DNA from 3 places in the Antarctobacter jejuensis genome. Region 3 is predicted to be linked to each of the others. Evidence: riboswitches for the same ligand, from Rfam matches in the RefSeq annotation. Region 3 holds a riboswitch; each other region holds the start of a gene.

Region 1 (7,481 bases), on a different contig from region 3:
GCGCGCGCACGCGGCGCAGGGCGTCGCGCCGGGGCAGACCCGCGAGGTCCAGCCCAAGGGCCGCGTTTTCGCTGATGGTCAGCCATGGGAACAACGTGTCCTGTTGTGGCTGGTAGGCGATCTCGGGGTGGGGCAGGGGGGCGGTTTGGCCGTTTATGGTGGCGCTGCCCGCCACCCGCAATTCCGGCGCCAGAACCCCGGCCAGCCACTTGATGACAGAGCTTTTGCCACAGCCCGAAGGCCCGATCAGGCATGTCAGCTGTCCCATGTGCAGGGTCAGCGACAGGTCGTGGACCAGCGCCGTATCGCCCGCCGTGACGGTCAGCCCGTTGAGGTCAAGCATCCGTGCCCCTCCGAAACCGTCGGCCGGTGGCGCGCTGGATCGCTTCAATGGCGGCCAGCAGGGTCAGTGTCAGCAGGGCAGAGATCACCACGGCGGCCAGCACGAGGTCGGCGCGAAAGTTGTTCTTGGCCGAGAGGATGTAGATCCCAAGGCCCCGCCGCGCGCCCGCGTATTCGGCAAATATTGTCGCCACGATCGCATAGGTGGCCGAGATCCTGAGCCCTGAAAAGAACGAGGCGCGGGCAAAGGGCAGGGTGGCGCGGCGGAACACCTGCCAGCGTGAGGCGCCCATGGACACCAGTTGATCGCGGTAGGCGCGGGGCAGGGCGGCGTAGCCGCTGCTGAGGCTGAGCACCATCGGGAAGAAGGTGACAAGGATCACCAGCAGCACCTTGGGCAAGAGGCCAAAGCCGAACCACAGCACCATCAGCGGGGCCAGCGCCACGATGGGCACCGTCTGACTGCCGATCAGCAGCGGCATCAGCCCGCGCCGCAGCCAGCCCGCGAAATGCAAGAGGACCGACAGCACGAAGGCGAACAGAACCGAGAGGCCAAAGCCGATGCAGGCCACCTGCAGCGTCGCCCCGGCATGGCGGGCGAAGGCGGCGCGTTCCACCCATAGCCCGTTGGCGATGTCGCTGGGTGCGGGCAGGATCAGGGGCGAGGCACCGGAGAGATGCACATAGGCCTCCCACCCGCCCAGAAAACCGGCCACCAGCACGAGGGCCGGGAATATGAATCGCAATACGGACATGGGTCTGGCGGCGGGCGGCAGGTGCCCGCGTTCTGGCCTGCACTCAGCGCAGGCTGGGGCTGTTGGCCGAGGCGGTCAGGTCGATGGTCACGTGACCCTCTGCCGGACCAAAGCGCAGGAAAGCCTGTTGCAGCGTTTCGAACACCGCGCCCGCGTCGCCCCGCAGCCGGGTGCAAAAGTTCTTTGATTTCAGGAAAGTGCCGCTGTTCTTCAGGAAATCGATGCAACCATAGATCTCGTCCATATGGTTGCCCGATCCCATGACGTACAGCGAAAACTGTACGTCGATTTCGACCCCCATGACCGGCGCGGCGCTCAGCGCCTCACGCGCCAGCGCCTGACGTTCGGCCAGCGATTGTTCTTGCGCGCGTTCCAGCGTCTCGCAGCGGCACGTAGGGTCGTCCGGTTCGCCGGGGCAGCCGCGCGACAGGGTGACATGCATGGTCACATGCTCCGGGCGGCGGGCGGTGGCGGCAAACAGGTCGCGCATCGCGCCAAACAGCGGGGCAGGGGCGCCCACCATCAGGGTCGAGATATCGTCGGTCTCGATCCGCAGGTCGTTTTTGTAAGGGGTGAGAGCAGATAGCCCAGTTGTGATGACCTCGACGAAGTCGGATGTCATCGGATAAAGCGACACTTGCGCGCCTATGAACATGGTAGCACCTCGCTCCGCTGGTATTATCCAGATCAGCTGTGAAGGGTTCGCGCCCATGCGCATCTCAGCCCCAAATCGGAGCACCCCCGGTTATGTGGCGCCAAACTGTGGCAAGTTGCGGAGACTGTCAAGCGGCCCGATTTGCCCGCGCTTCGGCGGGGCAGGGAGGGCCGTTCAGATCTGCAGATCGGTCTCGTAGGTGGTCAGGATCCAGTCGGGCAGCTGTGGGGCGGCCTGTGTCAGGCGGCCCTGTGTAAAGACCAGCATCCGTTGCGGCGGCTGATTGAGACGCGAGTTGTCGAAGACCATGCCGCGATCTGCTTGCAGGACCGCTGCGCGGATCAACGGCTGACTGCGGGCAAAGCGCGCGCGGATCTTGTCCTCCGGCACGTCATGGCCTCCCTCCTCTGTCCGGCCGCGGACACGGCCCACGGACAGGTCAGGGCTGTCGACGCCCACGTGCATCACGATCACCAGGTAGCCGCGCGCGCGGGCGACCTGAATGATCTCCAGCTTGGAGGGATGCGAAAACACTGTCTCGGTCGCAAAGCTCTGCCCCGCCGCCAGCAGCTCTGCCCGGCGGGCGGCGGCCAGCGTGGCGGCCTTATAGGAGGCGTTCATGGAGGGGTCGCGCAGTTCATCCCGCTGAATGATGTCGGCGTTGATGAAAGGACCCGCGAAGCTGGGCGCGACGCGGGTCTGGTAGAGGGTCGACTTGCCGGCGCCGTTGGGTCCGGCAAGCAGGACAAGGCTGGGTCTCATGCGGCTGGGTTTTCCCCGGCGCGGATCAGGTTGCCGCCCGCGTCAAGGCCGACACCCCGGCCAAGCACCTGACGTTTGGCATAAAATGCCTCTTCCGCCGCTGACGGATGTGCCATCTTTTCGGTGAAGGCGTCGAGCCATGCGGCCTCTTCATCCTCGCGCAGTTGGGTGGTGTCCAGCTTGCCCTCCAGCGCGGCGGAGATGCGGGTGTAGTCAAAGCTGCCGGAGTGTTCGATCGCCCGGCCAATGCGCAGCCAGTGGGTGATCTGTCCGGCCACGGACCGGCTGTGCAGGTCGGCCTCACGGCGGACAAGGGCCATGACATCGTCTGAGAGTTTCACGGATTGCGCCATCTTCGCCTCCTTTGATCCTGTAAAGGTAGCAAAATGCTACCTTGATTTCAAGGTGCGGGAAGGCGTCTGCAGGTCTTCGCGCCTGTTGCCGCGTCCGTTTGGATCACCGCTCGGATCTTTCGATTGACGGACGGCTGCGTGGCGTGCTGAGGCCGACAGGCGCAATGGTTGCGGGATAGGGGCGCCGCCAGAACGGATCGTGGAAAGGGCCGTCTGGCGGGGATTTGGCGTCCGGCACGTTCTTGTCCGCATGGCCCGTGGCCAGCCCCTGCAACAGGCTTGCCGCCAGTTCCGCATCCAGCCGCGCGCGCACGTCGGGGTGTGCGTCGATGACATTGTCCTGTTCGCCGGGATCGGTCTGCAGGTCGAACAGGGCCTCTGTTCCGTTGCCATAGCGCACCAGCTTCCAGCGCGGATCGCGCAGCATGAACCCGCCAGAGGTGGCCCCGGCGATGCAGCGCGCGGGGTCCGGATCGGAGAGGCGTCTGCCCTGCGCCTGTGGCGCGGGCGAAAGGCCGGCCCAGTCCAGAAAGCTGGGGAACAGATCAATCAGCGAGGCCGGGGCGGTTTCGACCCGTGCCTGAGGCGCGCGAAAATCGGTGACGATCAGCGGCACACGGATCGAGGATTCGTGGAAGAACCCTTTGCCCATCAGCCCGAAGTCGCCAAGATAGTCGCCGTGGTCAGAGGCAAAGACGATGATCGTGTTCTCCAGCCGCCCGGTGTCTCGCAGCGTCTCGATCAGCAGAGCCACGTCCTCGTCCAGCCGTTCCACTGACACCGCGTAATGATGCCGGATGGCGCGGATCTGGTTGTCGGTCAATTCGCTGTAGTCCAGATCGGCCCAGTCACGTTTGTACCCGGCGATATGCCCGGGCATGTGGGTGTCGCTTTCCGCCGTCCGGGGCAGGGCGCCGGGCATGGATCCCGGATCTACCCGGCTCAGCGCCTCAGAGGGAGGGTCGTAGGGGCAATGCGGTCCGGGAAAGCCAACCATCATCGCAAAGGGCTGATCGCCTTTCAGGCTGCGCAGGTGATCTGCGGCGCGGTGCGCGACCCAACGGTCAGGCTGCAGGTGATCGGGTAAGGGATTGGTGCTTGCCCCCTTGGTCTCGTAATAGCCGGGCATCTCCTTGCCGTGCAGCTTGGCAAAGCCTTCGGCCTGCAATGCGTGGTGGTAATCGTCGCGCACATGGATGTGGCGCTTGTCCTCGGCGATCACCCGGTTCTGAAAGCCCTCCGCGATGTCCCAGGGATAGAAATGCATCTTGCCGATGGCCGAGGTGCGATAGCCTGCCTTGGCCAGAATCTCGGGCCATGTGTGTATCCCCATCTGCTGCCGGTCAGGGCGCAGCCAGCACATGTTGTGAGTGATGCCCGTCGCGTGGGCGTGTTGTCCGGTCAGCATCGAGGCGCGGGCCGGGACGCAGATCGGCGAGGGCGAGATCGCGGTCTCCCACCGGGTGCCTTTGGCGGCGAGGGCGTCTATAGCCGGGGTGTTCAGGAAACCCGCGCCGTAGCAGCCAAGGAAATCCGGGCGCAGCTGGTCCGGCAGAAGGAACAGAATATTTGGCGGTTGGCTCATGACGTGTCCTTGGTTGATATTTTCAGTTGCACGATTCCGGCGGCGAGGATGAGCGTGATGCCCGCGGCGCCTGTCAGGTCGGGCAGGTAGCCCCAAAGTGCGGCGTCAAAGGCCAGCGACCAGAGCACGCTGGTGTAACGCAGCGGTGCGATCCGGCTGAGTTCCGACCGCCGCAGCGCCGCGATGATCAGCACATTGGCCCCGACGAAACCCAGCGCCGCAAAGGCGATCAGCCCGGCATCGGTCTTTTCCGGCCAGACCCAGGGGGCGCTTGCGGGCAGCGCCGCCGCGACACCGCCCACCAGCACCAGCGACACCAGCGCGATGCGGAAAGTGTCGGTTTGAGGCGGCAGGCGCCGGGTGGTCACGTCCCGAAAGGCATAGGCCAGCGTCGAGATCAGGGCGAGCGCGATGCCGGGCGGAGAGAATTCCAGCCCCGGTTGCAAGATCATCAGCGTGCCAGTGCAGGCCAGCGCCAGTGCGAGCCAGTTGCCGGGCCGCAGGCGTTCCCCCAGAAACACACCCGACAGGATCACCGACAGCACCGGCAACGTGGCGTGGATGCTGGCCAGAAGCGACAGCGGGATTTCGAAGATCGCCAGAGAAAAGGTCAGCGCGGCCAGCGCATCCAGCCCCGCGCGTGTCATGCCGCGCGGCCCGATCATCCGGGCGGGCCCTTTGGGGCGCGCCGCAATGATCCCCGCAATGATGACGAAGGCCAGCGCCGAACGCAGGGCTATCGCCTCACCCGAGGGGATCGGCCCGAGTGCCTTGAGCGCAACGCCCGAGGCGACGCCGCTGAACAGCGCGATCAGGGCAAGGCCTTGGCCGCTGTCGGGCGTCACTGTGGCCAAGGGGATGTCACCTCTACGAGGTTGCCGGCCGGGTCCTCGAAGAAGGTCCAGAGCACCCCGGATGCGCCATGGCGGGGCGGGTGCAGCGGCCTGATGTTCTGGTTGGCCAGATGGTGTAACATCGCGAAGAGGTCCGGCGTGTGCAGGCCGAAGTGGCCCGGCGCCGCGGTGTCCCTGTCCGCCAGAAGCTCTACGAAGACGGCGCCGCGCCGCATCTGCTGCAACGCGATCCGGCCTGCATCGTCCAACCGTTGAAAACCGGGTTCGAACCCGAAGGCGACGTAGAATGCCATGCTCTGTTCCGGCTCCGGCGCGGCAATCGCAACGTGGTTCAGGGTCAGTTCGGGTGTAGTGCTCATGCGGCGACCTGGTCGGGCCAGAGGCTTTTCGCTGCCCGCGTCAACCCGGCGAGCGTGGCCGCATCCGCATCCACCTTGTCAAAGCGGACGCCCCTGTGGTCCAGCGCCCGTTCATAGCGGTCGGCCAGGACTCCGCTGGCCATCAGGAGAACCGGACTGGCCGCTTCTTGGGCGGCGCATTCCGCGCCGATCAGAACGCCGGACAGGAAAGAGGCCAGATCCTCAGGTGCCATGCCGCCGGTCAGGGTGCTGGCACGGGCGGCAAAGACCGCGTGCGACAGGGGCAGAGCGGCGGCGCGGTCGAGGCCGCGCAGGAATGCCGCTTCGTTGTAGTCCGACCCCTGCGCCAAGGCGCCGACAAGGGATTGTTGCAACAGGAGCTGAAACAGCTCGCCGGTGACGAAGGTGCGGAACCCAGTCAGAGCATCACCCTCAAGCTGCGCCCATTTGCTATGGGTGCCCGGGATGCAGATGGTGGCGGTTGTCTTGCCGGTCAGGGCAGCCGCGCCAAAGATCTGGATCTCTTCGCCGCGCATCACGTCCTCGCCGCCCGCGGTGGCTCCGGGCAGAATCACCATGCGGCGCCCGTCGGCATCGAAATGCGTAGCCTGCCCGCCCAGATCGTCGAAGGTGACCGGGCAGGGCGCATAGGCTGCCTCGACCCAGCCGGTGCGCGATCCGACCATGCCCTGCATCAGCACTGGTGCCTCCGGGGCGGCATCGAACCATGTGCTGCAATGCCGTCTGATGACGCCGGCAAAATCCCGCTCTGAAACGGTTTTCAACCCGTCCGGTCCCTTTCGCGTGTCGAGAACCTGCCCCGCGCGGTCCAGCGCCCAGGCCCGAAACGACGAGCTTCCCCAGTCGACCGCGATGAAGGTGATGCGTGACATGCCGAATGTCCTTTCTCGTGAAAATACATTGACAGGCTACGCGCCTCGAACTTATGTTTCAACTATGAAACGTTAGTTGCATATAATGGGACTGAACCATGAATAGACCGCTGAAGGGCATCCTGCCGATTGTACCGACCCCTTTCGGCGCCGACGGTCCGGCCGAAGAGCAGTCGCTGAAGCGGGTGGTCGTTCATGCGATCGAGGCGGGGGCCTCGGCCCTGGTCTATCCCGGCGTGGCCAGCGAGGACCTGTTCCTGACGGCGGATGAGCGGCGCAATTGCCTGTCACTGGTGTCGCGACTGGCGGGCGGGCGACTGCCGGTGATCGCGGGCGTCAATTCTGCCGATCCGGCGGAGATGGTCGAGATCACCCGCATGGCGGTCGAAAACGGGGCCGACGGCATCATGGCCATGGCGGTGCCCGCGATGGAGGATCAGGTTGGTTCCTGGTTCGCCAGGATTGCCGATGCGCTTGGCCCCGACCGGCCGATCATTCTGCAGAACCTGTTCAAGCCGCGGGGCGCGGATCTGAGCGCCGAAGAGATGCTGACGCTGGCAGCCGAGGTCCCGGCCATCCGCTACGTCAAAGAAGAGGGGATCCCCTCCGGTCCCAAGGTATCCAAGCTGGTCGCCGGCTGTGGCCCGGATCTGGACGGGGTGATCGGGGGTGGGGGGGCGCGTTACCTACTCGAAGAGCTGGATCGCGGCGCGATTGCAACGATGCCTGCCATCGAGCTGCTGGAGCTGCACGTGGCGCTCTATCGCGCCTACATCTCGCATGACCGGAAAGAGGCGCTGCGGCTGTACGAAACCTCTCTTCCGCTGCTGTTGATTCAGGCACCCTACAGGATGCGTCTGACCAAGCTGATCCTGAAAAGCCGGGGGTTGATCGATTGCGACGACGTGCGTGAGCCGTTGCCG
Region 2 (7,481 bases), on a different contig from region 3:
CACGGTCTGCCGATGTGAAGCGGTGGATGCGGGCCGGATCCGGCAGGCCATCCGGGACGGTGCGCGCGATCCCGGTGCGTTGAAACGGGCCACCCGCATGGGCATGGGGCGGTGTCAGGGGCGCTATTGCCTGCCCGTCGCTCTGCGGATGCTGTCCGAGGCAGGACAGCCCCCCGAGCCTGAACGCCTGTTCGCCCCCCAACTGCCCGCAAAGCCGGTGCCAGTCTCCGCCTTGGGTATCGAGAAACCGGAATGGGGCGGTCATCGTGAAAGCGCGCCCGCCGCCCGTCCGGGAACCCCGCCAACCGACCCACTGACGCAGGCACGCGCCGATCTGGTTGTGATCGGTGGCGGCATCACCGGCATTTCGGCCGCCCTCTACGCCGCCCGCGCAGGCGCACGGGTCAGCGTTCTGGAACGCGGCTGGCTGAATGCAGAGGCCTCGGGTGGCAACGCGGGCAGCCTGCACCTGCAGCTCCTGTCATGGGATTTCGGCCAAAAGGCCGTGGGCGGCGGAGACTTGCAATTGCGCACCCTGCCGTTGCAGCAGGAGTCCATCGCGCTTTGGCGCGATCTGGAGCGTACGCTGAACGCAGATTTCGAAATGGCTACGACCGGTGGCCTAATGGTCGCAGAGACAGAAGCTCAGATCCCGTTCCTTGAACAAAAGGCGCGCTCCGAAGCGCGGGTTGGCATCACCACAGAGGTGATCGGCCCCGATCGCCTCCGCCAGATCGCCCCCAGCATTTCCGACCGGATGATCGCCGCCGCATGGTGTCCGGGCGAAGGCAAGATCAACCCGCTCGCCGCCTCGCTTGCGCTGATTGCAGAGGCCCGCAGGATGGGCGTTCATTTCGAGGAACAGGCTCCGGTCTCGGCCATCGCCCGCGATGGCGATGACTACGCCATGCAGACCGCGCGCGGCACCGTCACCGCGCCACGGGTTCTGGTCGCCGCTGGCGGCTGGTCCGCACAACTGGGCGCGATGCTGGGGGCGACCATACCGGCGAAAGGCGCACCTTTGCAGATGGTGGTCACCGAACGCACCGCGCCGGTGTTGCCCTGCCTCGTCGCCCATGCCGACCGGCATCTTACCATGAAGCAGACACAGGCCGGCACCGTCCTGATCGGCGGGGCCTGGACAGCCGAAACTGGCCCCGGCGGGCAATCCCGGGTGCTGCCGGACAGCCTCGAAGGCAACCTCTGGGCCGCCGCGCGCACGGTTCCGGCGGTTGGCGGCTTGCGCGTCCTGCGCAGCTGGGCCGCAATGAACATCGACATCGACGGCGCGCCGTTGATTGGCCCGCTGCCCGGACACCCGCGTGTCACCGTCGCGGCCACCGCCAATGGTTACACCCTTGGCCCGCTGATGGGACGAGAGGCGGCGCAGGCGGCCCTCAACGGGCAATTGCGGCAGGACTTGACCGCCTTCTCCTTTGACAGATTCAACGCATGAAAGGACCCATGATGACCAAACTGAAAATCCACGCAGGCCCCTATGAATTCGATGCCGTGCTGGAAGAGGACGCCGCCCCCAAGACCTGCGCGGCCTTCCGCAAGACGCTGCCCTACAAGAGCCAGCTGGTGCATGTGCGCTGGAGCGGCGAAGGCGTCTGGATCCCGCTGGGCGATCAAGATTTCGGCGTGTCTTATGAAAACCATACCTCGCACCCCGCGCCCGGGCATTTCATCCTCTATCCCGGCGGCATTTCGGAAACCGAGATCCTGTTGGCCTATGGCGGGGTCGATTTCTCGTCGAAGATGGGGCAACTGGCGGGCAACCATTTCATCACAATCACCAGCGGGCAGGAAAACCTGATGAAGCTAGGCAATCTGGTGCTGTGGGAAGGCGCGCAGGTCATTACCTTCGAACTGGTTTGACAAATGCGGTCCGGCCCGGCGTCCGTCACACCCGGCCGGGCTGCCCGCACTTGACCCTCCCCCTCAGGAATGCGACGCCTTCCACATGGCGACAGGGGCGCTCGGGCAACCGGGCTGAGAAGTACCCTTAGAACCTGAACCGGATAATACCGGCGGAGGGAGGCGCGCGAAATGACCGGGCGTTGTCCCGCCGTTTCCCGAATCTCTTTCTGCCTGTGGGCAAGAGGAGATTGCACAGATGACCCCCGCACAGCACCTGACGCAGATGCGCGCCGCCGCGCCTTTGGTGCAGAACATCACAAACTACGTTGCCATGAACGTGATGGCCAACGTGATGCTGGCCGCCGGGGCCTCTCCGGCCATGGTCCATGCGCGGGAAGAGGCGGCGGAATTCGCCGGGATCGCCTCTGCCCTGACCATCAACATCGGCACCCTGTCGCCCGGCTGGGTCGCCTCCATGACAGAGGCCGCAGCGGCGGCACAGGCGGCGGAAAGGCCTTGGGTTCTGGACCCGGTGGCTGTTGGCGCCACGGCGTACCGGCGTCAGGTCGGGGCGGAATTGTTGGCGCTGAAACCGGCTGTGATCCGGGGCAATGCCTCTGAAATCCTTGCACTGACGGGGGCAGAGGCCGCGGGGCGCGGCGCGGATGCCGCCGATACCGTCGAAGCCGCCGAAGAGGCCGCAGGTCTGTTGGCGGCGCGGCAGGACGCCGTGGTGGCCGTCACCGGGGCGGTGGATTTTGTGACCGATGGCAGCCGCGTCGCCCGCATTTCAAACGGGCATGCGCTGATGCCGCGCGTCACCGCCCTTGGCTGTTCGCTGACCGGGATCGTCGGTGCCTTTGTCGCGGGTCAGGATCGCTTTGACGCAACCGTCGCGGCACTGGCTTACTACGGCATCGCGGGAGAGGACGCCGCCAAGACAGCAAACGGTCCGGGATCGTTCCAGGTGGCCTTTCTGGATGCCCTGTACCGCCTCACCCCGGACGATATCACGGCCAGGGCGCGGGTCGCGGCATGATCCCCAATCTCTGTTTCATAACCGACGCCGGGGCCGATGCCCCGGTCGTCGATCAGGCGATTGCGGCGGCTCGGGGTGGCGCGGGATGGGTGCAACTGCGGGACAAGACCCTGCCGGATGCACAGTTCGCGGATCTGGCCCGAACCCTGCTGCGCACGCTTGCGAACGAAGGCGCCCAACTGGTGGTCAATGACCGGGTCGCGGTGGCCATCGCCGTGGGCGCGCCGGTGCTGCACATCGGTCAGGGGGACGGCGACCCGGCCAGGATTCGACAGCGGCTGAGCCCGGACTGTATCCTTGGCCTGTCGATAGAGAGCGAGGCGCAACTTGCTTCCGTACCGCCCGGTGTCGACTACCTCGGCGTCGGGCCGGTTTATGCGACAGGGTCCAAACCGGATCACGCGCCGCCCATCGGTCTGGACGGCTTTGCCCGGATCGCAGGCCGCAGCGCCCTGCCCTGCCTTGCCATTGGCGGCATCACCGCCAGCGATGCCCGCCCGGTCAAGGCGGCGGGTGGCGCGGGGTTGGCCGTGGTTTCCGCCATTTCGCACAGCCCGGACATGACCGGGGCCGCGCGCAGGCTCTTGGACACATGGAGGCAGGCATGATCCCCAATATCCTGTCCATAGCGGGTTCCGACAGTTCCGGAGGGGCTGGCATTCAGGCCGATATCAAGGCGATCTCGGCCAATGGCGGCTATGCGATGACGGCCATCACCGCCCTGACGGCGCAGAACACGCAGGGCGTCACGGCGGTACATCTTTGCCCGGTCGAGATCCTGACCGCGCAGATCGCGGCCATCCGCACCGACGTCCGCATTGGCGCCATCAAGATCGGGATGCTGGGCGACGCGGCGATCACCCGTTGCGTGGCCAATGCGCTGACGGGGCTGACCTGTCCTGTCGTGCTGGACCCGGTGATGGTTGCCAAGGGCGGCGACCGCCTACTTGCCGAAGACGCAATCGCGGCCCTGCGCGAGACGTTGTTCCCCATGGCAGCGTTGATCACGCCGAACCTGCCCGAAGCCGCAGACCTTCTGGGGCGGACAGAGGCGCGCAACCGCGACGAGATGCGCGATCAGGCCCGCGCGCTGCTGGCGCTTGGCCCGCAGGCCGTGCTGCTGAAGGGCGGTCATCTGGCCGGTGCGGACTGTCCGGATGTTCTGATCACGCCCGAGGCCGAGCATTGGCTGTCCGCCCCGCGAATCGACACCCGCAACACGCATGGCACCGGCTGCACGCTGTCCTCTGCCATCGCCGCGCGGTTGGGGCAGGGCCTGCCGCTGCTGCCCGCCCTCACCGGCGCCAAAAGCTACATCACAGCCGCGATTCGTGCGGCGGATCAGTTGGAGGTCGGGCGGGGTCACGGCCCGGTCCATCACTTTCACGCCCTGAAGGAGACCACGCAATGAGCTTTACCGACGACCTCGCCCGAGAAACCGCCTCTCTGCGCCGCCAGATCCACGACATGCCCTTCAACCGCCAACTGGCAGACGGCACGCTGCCCCGGGAGGTCTTTCAGGGGTACATCATTCAGGACGCGCATTACCTTGGGGGTTTTGCCCGTGCGCTGTCCCTGGCCGCAGCCAAGGCGCCAGATGCCGACAGTGTCGCGCAGCTTGCCGGATCGGCCGCCGGGGCCATCGCCGTGGAACGCGAATTGCACAGCCATTACATGGGCCTCTTCGGCGTCAGCGCCGCACAATTTGACGCCACCAAGGTGTCCGCAGCCTGTGACCACTACGTGTCTTTCCTGCTGCGCATGACCGCTCTTGGCAATTTCGCCGAAGGGTTGGCGGCGCTGCTGCCCTGCTTCTGGATCTACCGCGACGTCGGCCAAGAGATCGCGGAACAAACCGAGGCGCAAAACCCATACGCTGCCTGGATCGACACCTATTCAGGCACCGCATTTGACGAGGCCGTCAGGCGGATGCTGGACCTGACGGACCGCATCGGCGCGGCGGTAGATGAGGCGGGGCGCGCCCGCATGCACGGCGCCTTTTGGCAGAGCTGCTGGCACGAATGGCATTTCTGGGACAGCGCCTGGCATCAACGGCACTGGCCGCAGCCAGAGTCCGCCCCCCTTTCGCCAGAGCCTGCCGACGCGTAACGTCAAACCGAGTCTTGTCATTCGGACATTGGTGCCAAACACTGAAGCCGCAACAGGACTGAAAAAAAGTAACAACAACACAGGGAAACTCCGATGAAAAAGACATTTGCTCTTTCGTTGATGGGGGCATTGCTGGCAACCACGCTGCCGCTGGGCGCCGAAACGCTGCGCTGGGCGCGCGCGGGGGACGCGCTGACGCTGGACCCCCACGCCCAGAACGAAGGCCCCACACACACCATTCGCCATCAGATGTATGAACCGCTGATCATCCGCGACGTGACCGGCGCCTTTGAACCGGCGTTGGCCACCGAGTGGGCCCCCAAGGAAGGCGATCCGAACGTCTGGGTCTTCAAGCTGCGCGAAGGCGTGAAATTCCACGATGGCGCGGACTTCACCGCCGAAGACGTGGTCTTCAGCTTTGAGCGCGCCAAGCAACCGAACTCGGACATGAAGGAACTGATCGGTTCCATCACCGAGGTGCGTGCGGTCGACGACTATACCGTCGAGTTGGTAACAGACGGGCCGAACCCGATCCTGCCGTCGAACCTGACCAACCTGTTCATCATGGACAAGGGCTGGACCGAGGCGAACGGCACCGTGAACGTGCAGGACTTCGAAGGTGGAGAGATCACCTTTGCCACCACCAACGCCAATGGCACCGGCCCCTATGTGCTGCAGAGCCGCGAACCCGACGTAAAGACCGTCATGACGCGCAACGATGCCTATTGGGGCGTCGACATGTTCCCGATGGAAGTGACCGAAATCGTCTACACGCCGATCCAGAACGCCGCGACCCGCGTTGCCGCGATGCTGTCCGGAGAGGTCGATTTCCTGCAGGACATGCCGGTGCAGGATCTTGAGCGGGTGAACAATGCCGACGGTCTGGTGGTCAAGAAGGCGCCGCAGAACCGGGTCATCTTTTTCGGGATGAACATGGGGGCCGAGGATATCGAGGCCGACAACATCGACGGCAAGAATCCCCTTGCCGACGTGAAGGTGCGCAAGGCCATGTCGATGGCGATCAACCGCGATGCGATCCAGCAGGTCGTCATGCGCGGCCAGTCGATCCCGGCGGGCATGATCGCACCGCCCTTCGTCAACGGCTGGACCGCCGACATGGACGCCGAATCCTCGACCGATATCGAAGGGGCCAAGGCGCTGTTGGCCGAGGCAGGTTATGCCGACGGCTTTTCGATCCGGCTGGATTGCCCGAACGACCGCTACATCAACGACGAGGCGATCTGTCAGGCGGCCGTCGGTATGCTGGGACAGATCGGCATCACCGTGAACCTGGATGCCAAGCCCAAGGCGCAGCACTTCCCACTGATCACCGAGGGCAAGACAGATTTCTACATGCTGGGCTGGGGCGTTCCGACCTACGATTCCGAATACATCTTCAACTTCCTCGTCCATGGACGTGAGGCGGACATCGGAACGTGGAACGGCACCGGCTATGACAACGATGAGATCGACGCCAAGATCAAGTCGCTGGCCTCGAACACGGATCTGGACTCGCGCAATGCCGACATCGCTGCGATCTGGCGCGTGGTGCAGGATGAACAGCTGTACATTCCGATCCACCACCAGGTGCTGAACTGGGGCATGGCCGAAAAGTTCGGGATCGAGGTCGATCCCGAAGATCAGCCCAAGGTCAAATACTTCACGATCAACTGATCTTTGCCCGCGCGCCTTTCTGGCGCGGGGGTTTCCATGTTCTATTTGCCCCCAGAGCCTGCGCCACAGCGAACCGCGCGGGACCCAAAGGGAAGGAAACCCCATGCGACACCTGATCCTGTCGGCGGCGCTGGCCGCGGCCTGTGCCTCTGTTGCTCAAGCCGAAGAATTCAAATGGGCGGTCACCACCGATCCCCAGACCATGGACCCGCACGCGGTCAACTCGACGCCCGTGCTGGGCTTTCTGAACAACGTCTACGAAGGCCTCGTTCGCCGCGGCAAGGACATGGGCGTCGAGCCTGCCCTTGCCACCGGATGGGAGCCGATCGGACAAGGAGAGGGCTGGCGGTTTACCCTGCGCGAAGGCGTCACCTTTCACGACGGCAGCACCTTTGACGCGCAGGACGTTCTGTTTTCCTACCAGCGCGCCGCCAGCGAGGAATCCGACACACGCAGCTGGTTTGCGCCGATCGCCGACGTGGTTGTGGTCGACGATTACACCGTCGATTTCATGACCTCCGCGCCGAACCCGCTGTTTCCCTCCTCCATCGCCAACTGGATGATGATGGACAGCGGCTGGGCCGAGGCGAACAGCGCCACCCGCCCCGACAAGGAAAGCGGGAACTACGCCACCATCAATGCCAACGGCACCGGCGCCTTCCGCGTCACTGCGCGCGAACCGGGCCTGCGCACCGTGCTGGAGCCCTTTGACGGCTGGTGGGGAGAGGTGGAGCACAACATCACCCGCGCCGAACTGACGCCGATCCAGAACCCGGCAACCGCATTGGCAGCACTG
Region 3 (7,481 bases):
GAATTGTCGGCCAGCGTCCAAGCGGCGTCCGAACAGGCCCAGAACGTCGACTCCAAGGTCACGGAGGGCCGCGAGCGAGCGGAGCAGGGGGGCGAGGTGATGGCCCGTGCGCTGCAGGCCATGGGATCGATTGCAAAATCTTCCGAACAGATCGCGCAGATCATCACCGTGATCGACGACATCGCCTTTCAGACCAACCTGTTGGCCCTGAACGCAGGGGTCGAGGCCGCCCGCGCGGGCGAAAGCGGCAAGGGCTTTTCCGTCGTTGCGTCAGAGGTTCGTGGGCTGGCGCAGCGCGCATCCGAGTCTGCCAGCGAGATCAAGGAGCTGGTGTTGAACAGCGCCCAGCAGGTGGAAGACGGTGAAAAGCTGGTGCAGGAAACCAGCGCGACATTGACCCATATCGTCGCCAGCGTGACCGAAGTTTCGGGCCTCGTCTCCGATATCGCCAGATCCGCCAGGGATCAGGCCAGCGGGGTGCAGGAGATCAGCGTTGGCGTCAGCGAACTGGACAAGGTGACCCAGCAAAACGCTGCCATGGTCAGCCAGACCAGTTCCGCCAGTCGGCAACTGAGCGTCGAGGCGGCGCGTTTGACAGACGTTCTGGCGCGGTTCTCCAACAGTGGTCACACGAACATCGCAAGGAGCGCAGGGATGGTGCCGGATGCGGCGCAACCGGCTGCAAATACGGACGTCGACGATTGGGGCAGGAACGCCCCGGTGGAGCGCGCTAAAGATCCAATCGCCGACAAGAGTGTCCGGTGCGATAAACCTTTAGACTGCACCCCAGAGGAACCGCCGCAGCCGGGCCAGCATGACCGATTGGTTCATGGCAGTTGGTCCGCCGAATTGGACGACCCCGAGCCGCTGCCGATGGAAATTCCCCGCTTGGCCGCTGGAGACGGCCAGTGGAAGGATTTCTAATCCTCTGAAGGTTCCGCGTCAGGCAGGGCTGATCTTGCCACCCGCATCGCCAATCTGACCGCGATGCAAAAGCAGATGGTCGAGTATCACACAGGCCATCATGGCCTCACCCACCGGAACGGCCCGGATGCCGACACAGGGGTCATGGCGGCCCTTGGTGACAATCTCCGTCTCTTGCCCGTCCACCGTAATGGTCTTGCGCGGCGTCAGGATGGAGGACGTCGGCTTGACCGCGAAGCGGACGACAACTTCCTGTCCCGATGAAATGCCACCCAGAATGCCACCGGCATGGTTGGAGCTGTAGACCGGCCCATCCTCGCCCATGTAAATCTCGTCGGCATTCTGCGAGCCCTTCAGGGCAGCCGCCGCCATGCCTTCGCCGATCTCGACGCCCTTGACCGCGTTGATCGACATCATCGCGGCGGCAAGGTCCGTGTCCAGCTTGGCGTAGATCGGCGCACCCAGACCCGCGGGAACGCCGCGCGCGACCACTTCGATCATCGCGCCAACGCTTTCGCCATTCTTGCGCAATCCATCAAGGTATCCGGCCCAGTCCTCTGCCGCCACCGGATCCGGGCACCAGAATGGATTCTGGTCGATCTGGGCATCGTCAAACCGGCTGCGGTCCGCCTTTCGTGGGCCCATCTGAACCATGTAGCCACGGATCTCGACCCCGGGCAGCAAATGCGCCAGCGCCGCCCTCGCCAGACCGCCTGCTGCAACTCGCGCCGCGGTTTCCCGTGCCGAAGAGCGGCCGCCGCCGCGGTAATCGCGCAGCCCGTATTTCTGGAAATAGGTTATGTCCGCGTGGCCGGGGCGGAATTTCTGCGCGATCTCGGAGTAATCCTTGGAGCGCTGATCGGTGTTTTCGATCATCAGCTGTACTGGCGTGCCGGTTGTCCGCCCTTCGAACACGCCGGACAGGATGCGCACCGCATCCGGCTCGCGCCGCTGGGTGGTGAACTTGTTCTGGCCCGGCTTGCGCATGTCCAGCCAATGCTGCAATTGCGCCTCGTCGATCGCCACCCCCGGCGGGCAACCATCGACCGTTGCCCCAAGGGCCGGCCCGTGGCTTTCACCCCAGGTGGTGACGCGGAAAAGATGTCCGTAGCTGTTCATGCTCATGGGCGCAGCCTCCCTTGCAACGGGTCGTTTCGAGGCGGGATACGCAAGGGCAGCGGCAATGCCAAGCCTATTCCAGCGCCCGATGACCGGCTTGCGCCCCAATCGCCACGGCAAACGCGAGGCAAGCAAAGGGAATTTGGGGATCGCGGATCGCCTGAGAGGTGTTTCGATGGCCCTATCAGGGCAACAATCACGGTTTCCCTTGAAGTGTTTTCGGCGCGGCGCTAGGTCTGCCAATACCTCGGGGTGGTGGCGTAACAGCCACCTGAGATTTCCGTTTGCCGGACGAACCCGTTGAACCTGAACCGGTTAGAACCGGCGGAGGGAAGGTATGGACCTTTCGAGGCCTCCAATCTTGCCCTTGCGCCGCAATTTTGGAGGACGTCATGAGAAACCTGACCTTCACTGTTGCAGCGGGATGCCTGAGCGCCAGCATGGCCTTGGCGGATGCTCCTGTGCTGACAGTCTACGCCCCCGATTATTTCGTCTCGGAATGGGGCCCCGGCCCAAAGATCGAAGAGCTGTTCGAGGCGCGTTGCGCTTGCGATCTGCAGTTCAAGCCCGGCGACCTGTTGCCCCGCCTGCTGCTGGAAGGGGACCGGACAGAGGCCGACGTGGTGATCGGCCTGAACACCGATGTCACGCAAAAGGCGCGGGCCTCGGGCCTGTTTGCGGAGCACGGCGTCGCGCTGGACGCGTTGACCCTGCCGCTGGACTGGACGGACAGCGTGTTCCTGCCGTTCAACTTTGGTCATACGGCCTTTGTTTACGACACGACCAAGGTGGAGAGTGTCCCGACCAGTTTCGACGCCCTGCTGGACGCGCCGGACGACCTGCGGCTGGTCATTCAGGATCCGCGCACCTCGATTTCCGGTCTGGCGCTCGTGCTCTGGGTGCAGGCGGTCTATGGCGAGAGCGCTGAGGCAGCCTGGGAAAAACTGGCGCCCAAGATCGTGACGGTGACCAAGGGCTGGTCGGAGAGCTATGGCCTGTTCACCGATGGTGAAGCCGACATGGTGCTCAGCTACACCACCTCGCCCGCCTATCACATCATTGCCGAGGGCGATGATACCAAGAAGGCGGCGATCTTCCCCGAGGGTCACTATTTCATGGTGGAACTGGCGGCCAAGCTGGCCGGGACAGATCAACCGGAATTGGCGGATCAGTTCATGCAGTTCATCCTGTCCGAAGATTTTCAGGGCATGATCGCAACCGGCAACTGGTCGATCCCGGCCGCGCTGCCGCAGGATCAATGGCCCGAAGGGTTCCAGAAACTCGACCTGCCGGAAAAGGTCCTGTTCTACTCCGAGGATGAGGCGGCGGACCTGCGCAACGAGGCCATCGAAGCATGGCGACGCGCGCTGTCGCGCTGATCGCGGCGCTGGCTCTGGTGTGTCTGACACTGGGGCCGGTGGGCGTGGTGCTGACCCGGGCCGGAGGCTTTGGCGCTCTTGGCCCGGGGGATTGGCAGGCGGTGCGGTTCACGCTGTGGCAGGCGCTTTTGTCGGCCTCGTTCAGCGTGGTGCTGGCGCTGCCGGTGGCCAAGGCGCTGGCGCGCAGACGGTTTGTCGGGCGCGGGCTGTTGGTGACGCTGTTGGGTGCGCCATTCATTTTGCCGGTCATCGTAGCGGTCATGGGTCTGATCGCGGTGTTTGGGCAGGCGGGACTGGTCAACGCGGTTCTTGGCGCGCTGGGGTTGCCCAAGATCGACATCTACGGGCTGCACGGGGTTGTGCTGGCGCATGTGTTTTTCAACCTTCCCTTGGCGGTCCGGATGCTGCTGTCCGCGTGGCAGGCGGTCCCGGCAGAGCATTTCCGGCTGGCAGCATCATTGGGGCTGGGCGCACGGGCGCAGTGGCGGGTGTTGGACGGCCCCTTGATTGCGCGCGTGGTGCCCGGGGCGTTTACGGTGATCTTCGTGATCTGTCTGACCAGTTTCGCCGTGGCGCTGACGCTGGGCGGGGGGCCGCGGGCCACGACCGTCGAACTGGCGATCTATCAGGCGATGCGCTTCGACTTTGACCTTGGGCGCGCGGCAGCCCTGGCGGTGCTGCAACTGGGATTGGCGCTGGCCGCCGGGCTGATTGCCCTGCGCGTGGCCGGGCAGAGCGGATTTGGCGCAGGCCGCGACCGCGAGGTGCCGCGTTGGGACGGGCAGGGCAGGATGGCGCGGGCCTGGGACGGGGCGTGGATCGGTACGGCGGGGCTGTTCCTGTTGGTGCCCCTGGCAGCGGTGGTGCTGCGAGGGGTCCCGGGACTCCTGCTGATCAAGACGGACACGCTTGTGGCAGCGGGGCATTCCTTGACGGTCGCCCTTGGCTCCACCGGGCTGTGCATGGCATGGGCCTTGCCGTTGGCGACGCGACGGGGAGAGTTGTTTGCCTTGCCCGCGATTGCGATTTCGCCGCTGGTGCTGGGCACCGGGCTGTTCCTGATCCTGCGGCCATTCGTGAACCCGTTCGACATGGCCTTGCCGGTCACGGGGCTGGTGAATGCGCTGATGGCGCTGCCATTTGCGTTGCGTATCCTGCGGCCAGAGGCAGAGGCGGTCGAGCGCGATTATGGCCGGTTGCGGGCGACCCTGCGCATGACATCCTGGGCTTGGTTGCGGCTGGTCTGGGTGCCACGTCTGCGCCGCCCGATGGGCTTTGCCGCGGGATTGACGGCGGCGCTGGCGATGGGGGATCTGGGTGTGATTGCCCTGTTTGCGGATCCTGACCGGGCGACCCTGCCCTTGCAGGTCTATCGTCTGATGGGCTCTTACCAGATGGAGGCCGCAGCGGGCGCGGCGCTATTGCTGCTGGGCCTCAGCCTTGCGCTGTTCTGGCTGTTCGATCGTGGAGGGCGGGTGAATGCTGCGACTTGAAAACGTGCGCGTGGCGATGGATGGGGGCGACCTGACAGCCGATCTGGCGCTAGCGCCGGGGCGGCGGGTGGCGGTGGTCGGCCCCTCCGGAGCGGGGAAATCTACCCTTCTGGATGCGATTGCCGGGTTCCGGCTGCCGCAGACCGGGCGCATCCTGTGGCAGGACCGCGAGATCACGCAGGCCCCGCCGGAGGCACGCCCCGTCTCTATCCTGTTTCAGGACAGCAACCTGTTCCCGCATCTGACGCTGGAGCGGAATCTGGGTCTGGCTCTGCACCCGGACGGGCGCAAACCGGATGGCGAGGCAAAGGCGCGGATCGAGGGGGCGCTGCGCCGCGTTGGGCTGGACGGGATGGAGGGCCGCAGGCCCGGCACCCTGTCCGGGGGCCAGCAGGGGCGCGCGGCGCTGGCGCGGGTCCTGTTGATGGCCCGACCTGTGATCCTGCTGGATGAGCCGTTCTCGGCGCTGGGGCCCGCGCTGAAGGCCGAGATGCTGGATCTGGTGCGCGAGGTGGGCGACAGCCTTACCGCGCTGGTGGTCATGGTTACCCATGATCCCCGGGACGCGGCGCGCTTTGCGCAGGATGTTGTGCTGGTGGCCGACGGGCAGGCGGAGGGGCCGGTCGCGGTGGATCGGTTTTTCGAAGATCCGCCACAGGCCTTTCGCGACTATATCGGCGTGGCGGGGTAAACCCCGCCCTACACAGAGCGCCCGACACGTACCGAAAACGAAAAAGCCCCGCCGAATTGGCGGGGCTTTTCTGTCTTGGTCTAAGGCGCGATCAGGCGGTCGGCTTGCGCTTAATCGGGGCCCAGATACGCTTGTTCACGAGGTAGAGCAGCACCGAGAGGACAACGAGGAAGAACACGCCGATGAAACCGGCTTCCTTGCGCTGCATCATCTTCGGTTCCGCCGTCCACATCAGGAAGGCAGCAAGGTCCTGCGCCTCGTGGTGCAGCGAGTTGTCGTGACCATCGTCAAAATCGACATCTTCGCCCAGAAGCGGCGGCGCCATCGAAATCCAGCCGCCGGGGAAGGCGTGGTTTTCGTACAGGATGGAGCCTGCTTCTTCCTTTTCCTCACCGGTGTAGCCGGTGAGCAGCGACGCGATGTATTCGGCGCCACCGATGCCCTTGAAGAACTGGTTTATCCCCAGTCCGTAGGGGCCGTGGAAACCGGCGCGTGCCTTGGCCATCATCGACAGGTCAGGTGCACCGACGGCGGTGTTTTCCGGAAAGTGATCGGTCGGCTTGGCCGGGCGGAAATCTTCGAGCTCGTCGTCGTAGACTTCCATCGTTTCGGCGTAGGCGATGACCTGCTCCTCGGAGTAGCCGAGGGCTTCCAGATCACGGATCGGGACGTACTTCAGCCCGTGGCAGGCAGAGCAGACCTCGGTGTAGATCTTCAGTCCGCGCTGCAACTGGTTCTGGTCCCAGGTGCCGAATGGGCCCTCGAAGGAGAACTGAAAGTCCTCCACGTGGGCCTCGCCGCCGGCGGCATGTGCGCCGCCGGCCAGACCGAAGGCCACAAGGGCCGCGAGGGTGAGTTTCTTGAACATCTCTTACGGTCCTTCTGTCTTATTCCGCCGGGGTCGGGGCGGCTGCGCCCTTCGCCTCATCCTTCGGCGGGTAATGCGCGTCGAAGTCGGCTTCGATGGTTTCGGGCTGCGGCAGCGGCTTTTCGATCACACCCAGCAGCGGCAGGATGATCAGGAAGTACGCGAACCAGTAGGCCGAAGCGATCAACGAGAAGCTGGCGTAGGGCTCTTCTGCGGGCATTGCGCCCAGCCACATCAGCGCGAAGAAGTCGATCACCAGCAGCCAGAACCACCACTTGAACTGCGGACGGTACTTGCCCGAACGCACCGAGGAGGTGTCCAGCCACGGTGCCAGCGCCATCACGATGATGGCCCCGAACATCGCCAGCACGCCAAAGAACTTGGCGTCGATGATGCCGCCGGTCACGAAGGACGCAAGCTGCACCAGCCAGACGTCAGAGGTGAAGGCACGCAGGATCGCGTAGAACGGCAGGAAATACCATTCCGGCACGATGTGCGCAGGCGTCGCCAGCGGGTTGGCTTCGATGTAGTTGTCCGGGTGGCCAAGGTAGTTCGGCATAAAGCCGACGATCGCGAAGAAGACCGCGAGGATCACCGCAAGGGCGAAGAGGTCCTTGATCACGTAGTAGGGCCAGAACGGAACGGTGTCCTTCTCTGCTTCGGCCTTCGAGGTGCGGCGCACTTCGACACCGGTCGGGTTGTTGTTGCCCGTGGTGTGGAAGGCCCAGATGTGCACAGCCACGAGAGCGGCGATCACGAAGGGCAGCAGGTAGTGCAGCGAGAAGAAGCGGTTCAGCGTGGCGTTGTCCACCGCCGGTCCGCCCAGCAGCCATGTCTGGATCGGCTCGCCGATCAGCGGGATGGCACCAAACAGGCCGGTGATCACGGTCGCGCCCCAGAAGGACATCTGACCCCAGGGCAGAACGTAGCCCATGAAGGCGGTGCCCATCATGCACAGGTAGATCAGCATGCCGATGATCCACGTCACCTCACGCGGGGCCTTGTAC

The links. Region 3 has a riboswitch for thiamine pyrophosphate ahead of thiB (thiamine ABC transporter substrate binding subunit). Riboswitches for the same ligand answer to the same signal wherever they lie in the genome.
Positions count from the first base shown of each region.
Region 1: linked by a shared signal. The riboswitch ahead of ACTXGA_RS19880 (YkoF family thiamine/hydroxymethylpyrimidine-binding protein) and the one ahead of thiB (thiamine ABC transporter substrate binding subunit) in region 3 are both predicted to bind thiamine pyrophosphate.
Region 2: linked by a shared signal. The riboswitch ahead of thiM (hydroxyethylthiazole kinase) and the one ahead of thiB (thiamine ABC transporter substrate binding subunit) in region 3 are both predicted to bind thiamine pyrophosphate.

Region 1 covers NZ_JBQQXJ010000017.1:24,306-31,786, forward strand. Annotated here, with positions in the region: gene ACTXGA_RS19870 (ABC transporter ATP-binding protein) at 1-343, opposite strand, end outside; gene ACTXGA_RS19875 (ABC transporter permease) at 336-1,097, opposite strand; gene ACTXGA_RS19880 (YkoF family thiamine/hydroxymethylpyrimidine-binding protein) at 1,141-1,752, opposite strand; TPP riboswitch at 1,745-1,850, opposite strand; gene ACTXGA_RS19885 (ATPase) at 1,927-2,514, opposite strand; gene ACTXGA_RS19890 (TA system antitoxin ParD family protein) at 2,511-2,867, opposite strand; gene ACTXGA_RS19895 (sulfatase family protein) at 2,971-4,452, opposite strand; gene ACTXGA_RS19900 (DMT family transporter) at 4,449-5,297, opposite strand; gene ACTXGA_RS19905 (VOC family protein) at 5,294-5,665, opposite strand; gene ACTXGA_RS19910 (2-dehydro-3-deoxygalactonokinase) at 5,662-6,558, opposite strand; gene ACTXGA_RS19915 (dihydrodipicolinate synthase family protein) at 6,657-7,481, shown strand, end outside.
Region 2 covers NZ_JBQQXJ010000023.1:42,442-49,922, reverse strand. Annotated here, with positions in the region: gene ACTXGA_RS22395 (FAD-dependent oxidoreductase) at 1-1,456, shown strand, start outside; gene ACTXGA_RS22390 (DUF3830 family protein) at 1,468-1,881, shown strand; TPP riboswitch at 1,965-2,059, shown strand; gene thiM (hydroxyethylthiazole kinase) at 2,120-2,902, shown strand; gene thiE (thiamine phosphate synthase) at 2,899-3,510, shown strand; gene thiD (bifunctional hydroxymethylpyrimidine kinase/phosphomethylpyrimidine kinase) at 3,507-4,313, shown strand; gene tenA (thiaminase II) at 4,310-5,011, shown strand; gene ACTXGA_RS22365 (ABC transporter substrate-binding protein) at 5,105-6,685, shown strand; gene ACTXGA_RS22360 (ABC transporter substrate-binding protein) at 6,789-7,481, shown strand, end outside.
Region 3 covers NZ_JBQQXJ010000007.1:125,617-133,097, reverse strand. Annotated here, with positions in the region: gene ACTXGA_RS11930 (methyl-accepting chemotaxis protein) at 1-924, shown strand, start outside; gene aroC (chorismate synthase) at 943-2,049, opposite strand; TPP riboswitch at 2,282-2,393, shown strand; gene thiB (thiamine ABC transporter substrate binding subunit) at 2,436-3,422, shown strand; gene ACTXGA_RS11915 (thiamine/thiamine pyrophosphate ABC transporter permease ThiP) at 3,398-4,915, shown strand; gene ACTXGA_RS11910 (thiamine ABC transporter ATP-binding protein) at 4,902-5,606, shown strand; gene ACTXGA_RS11905 (cytochrome c1) at 5,698-6,474, opposite strand; gene petB (cytochrome b) at 6,494-7,481, opposite strand, start outside.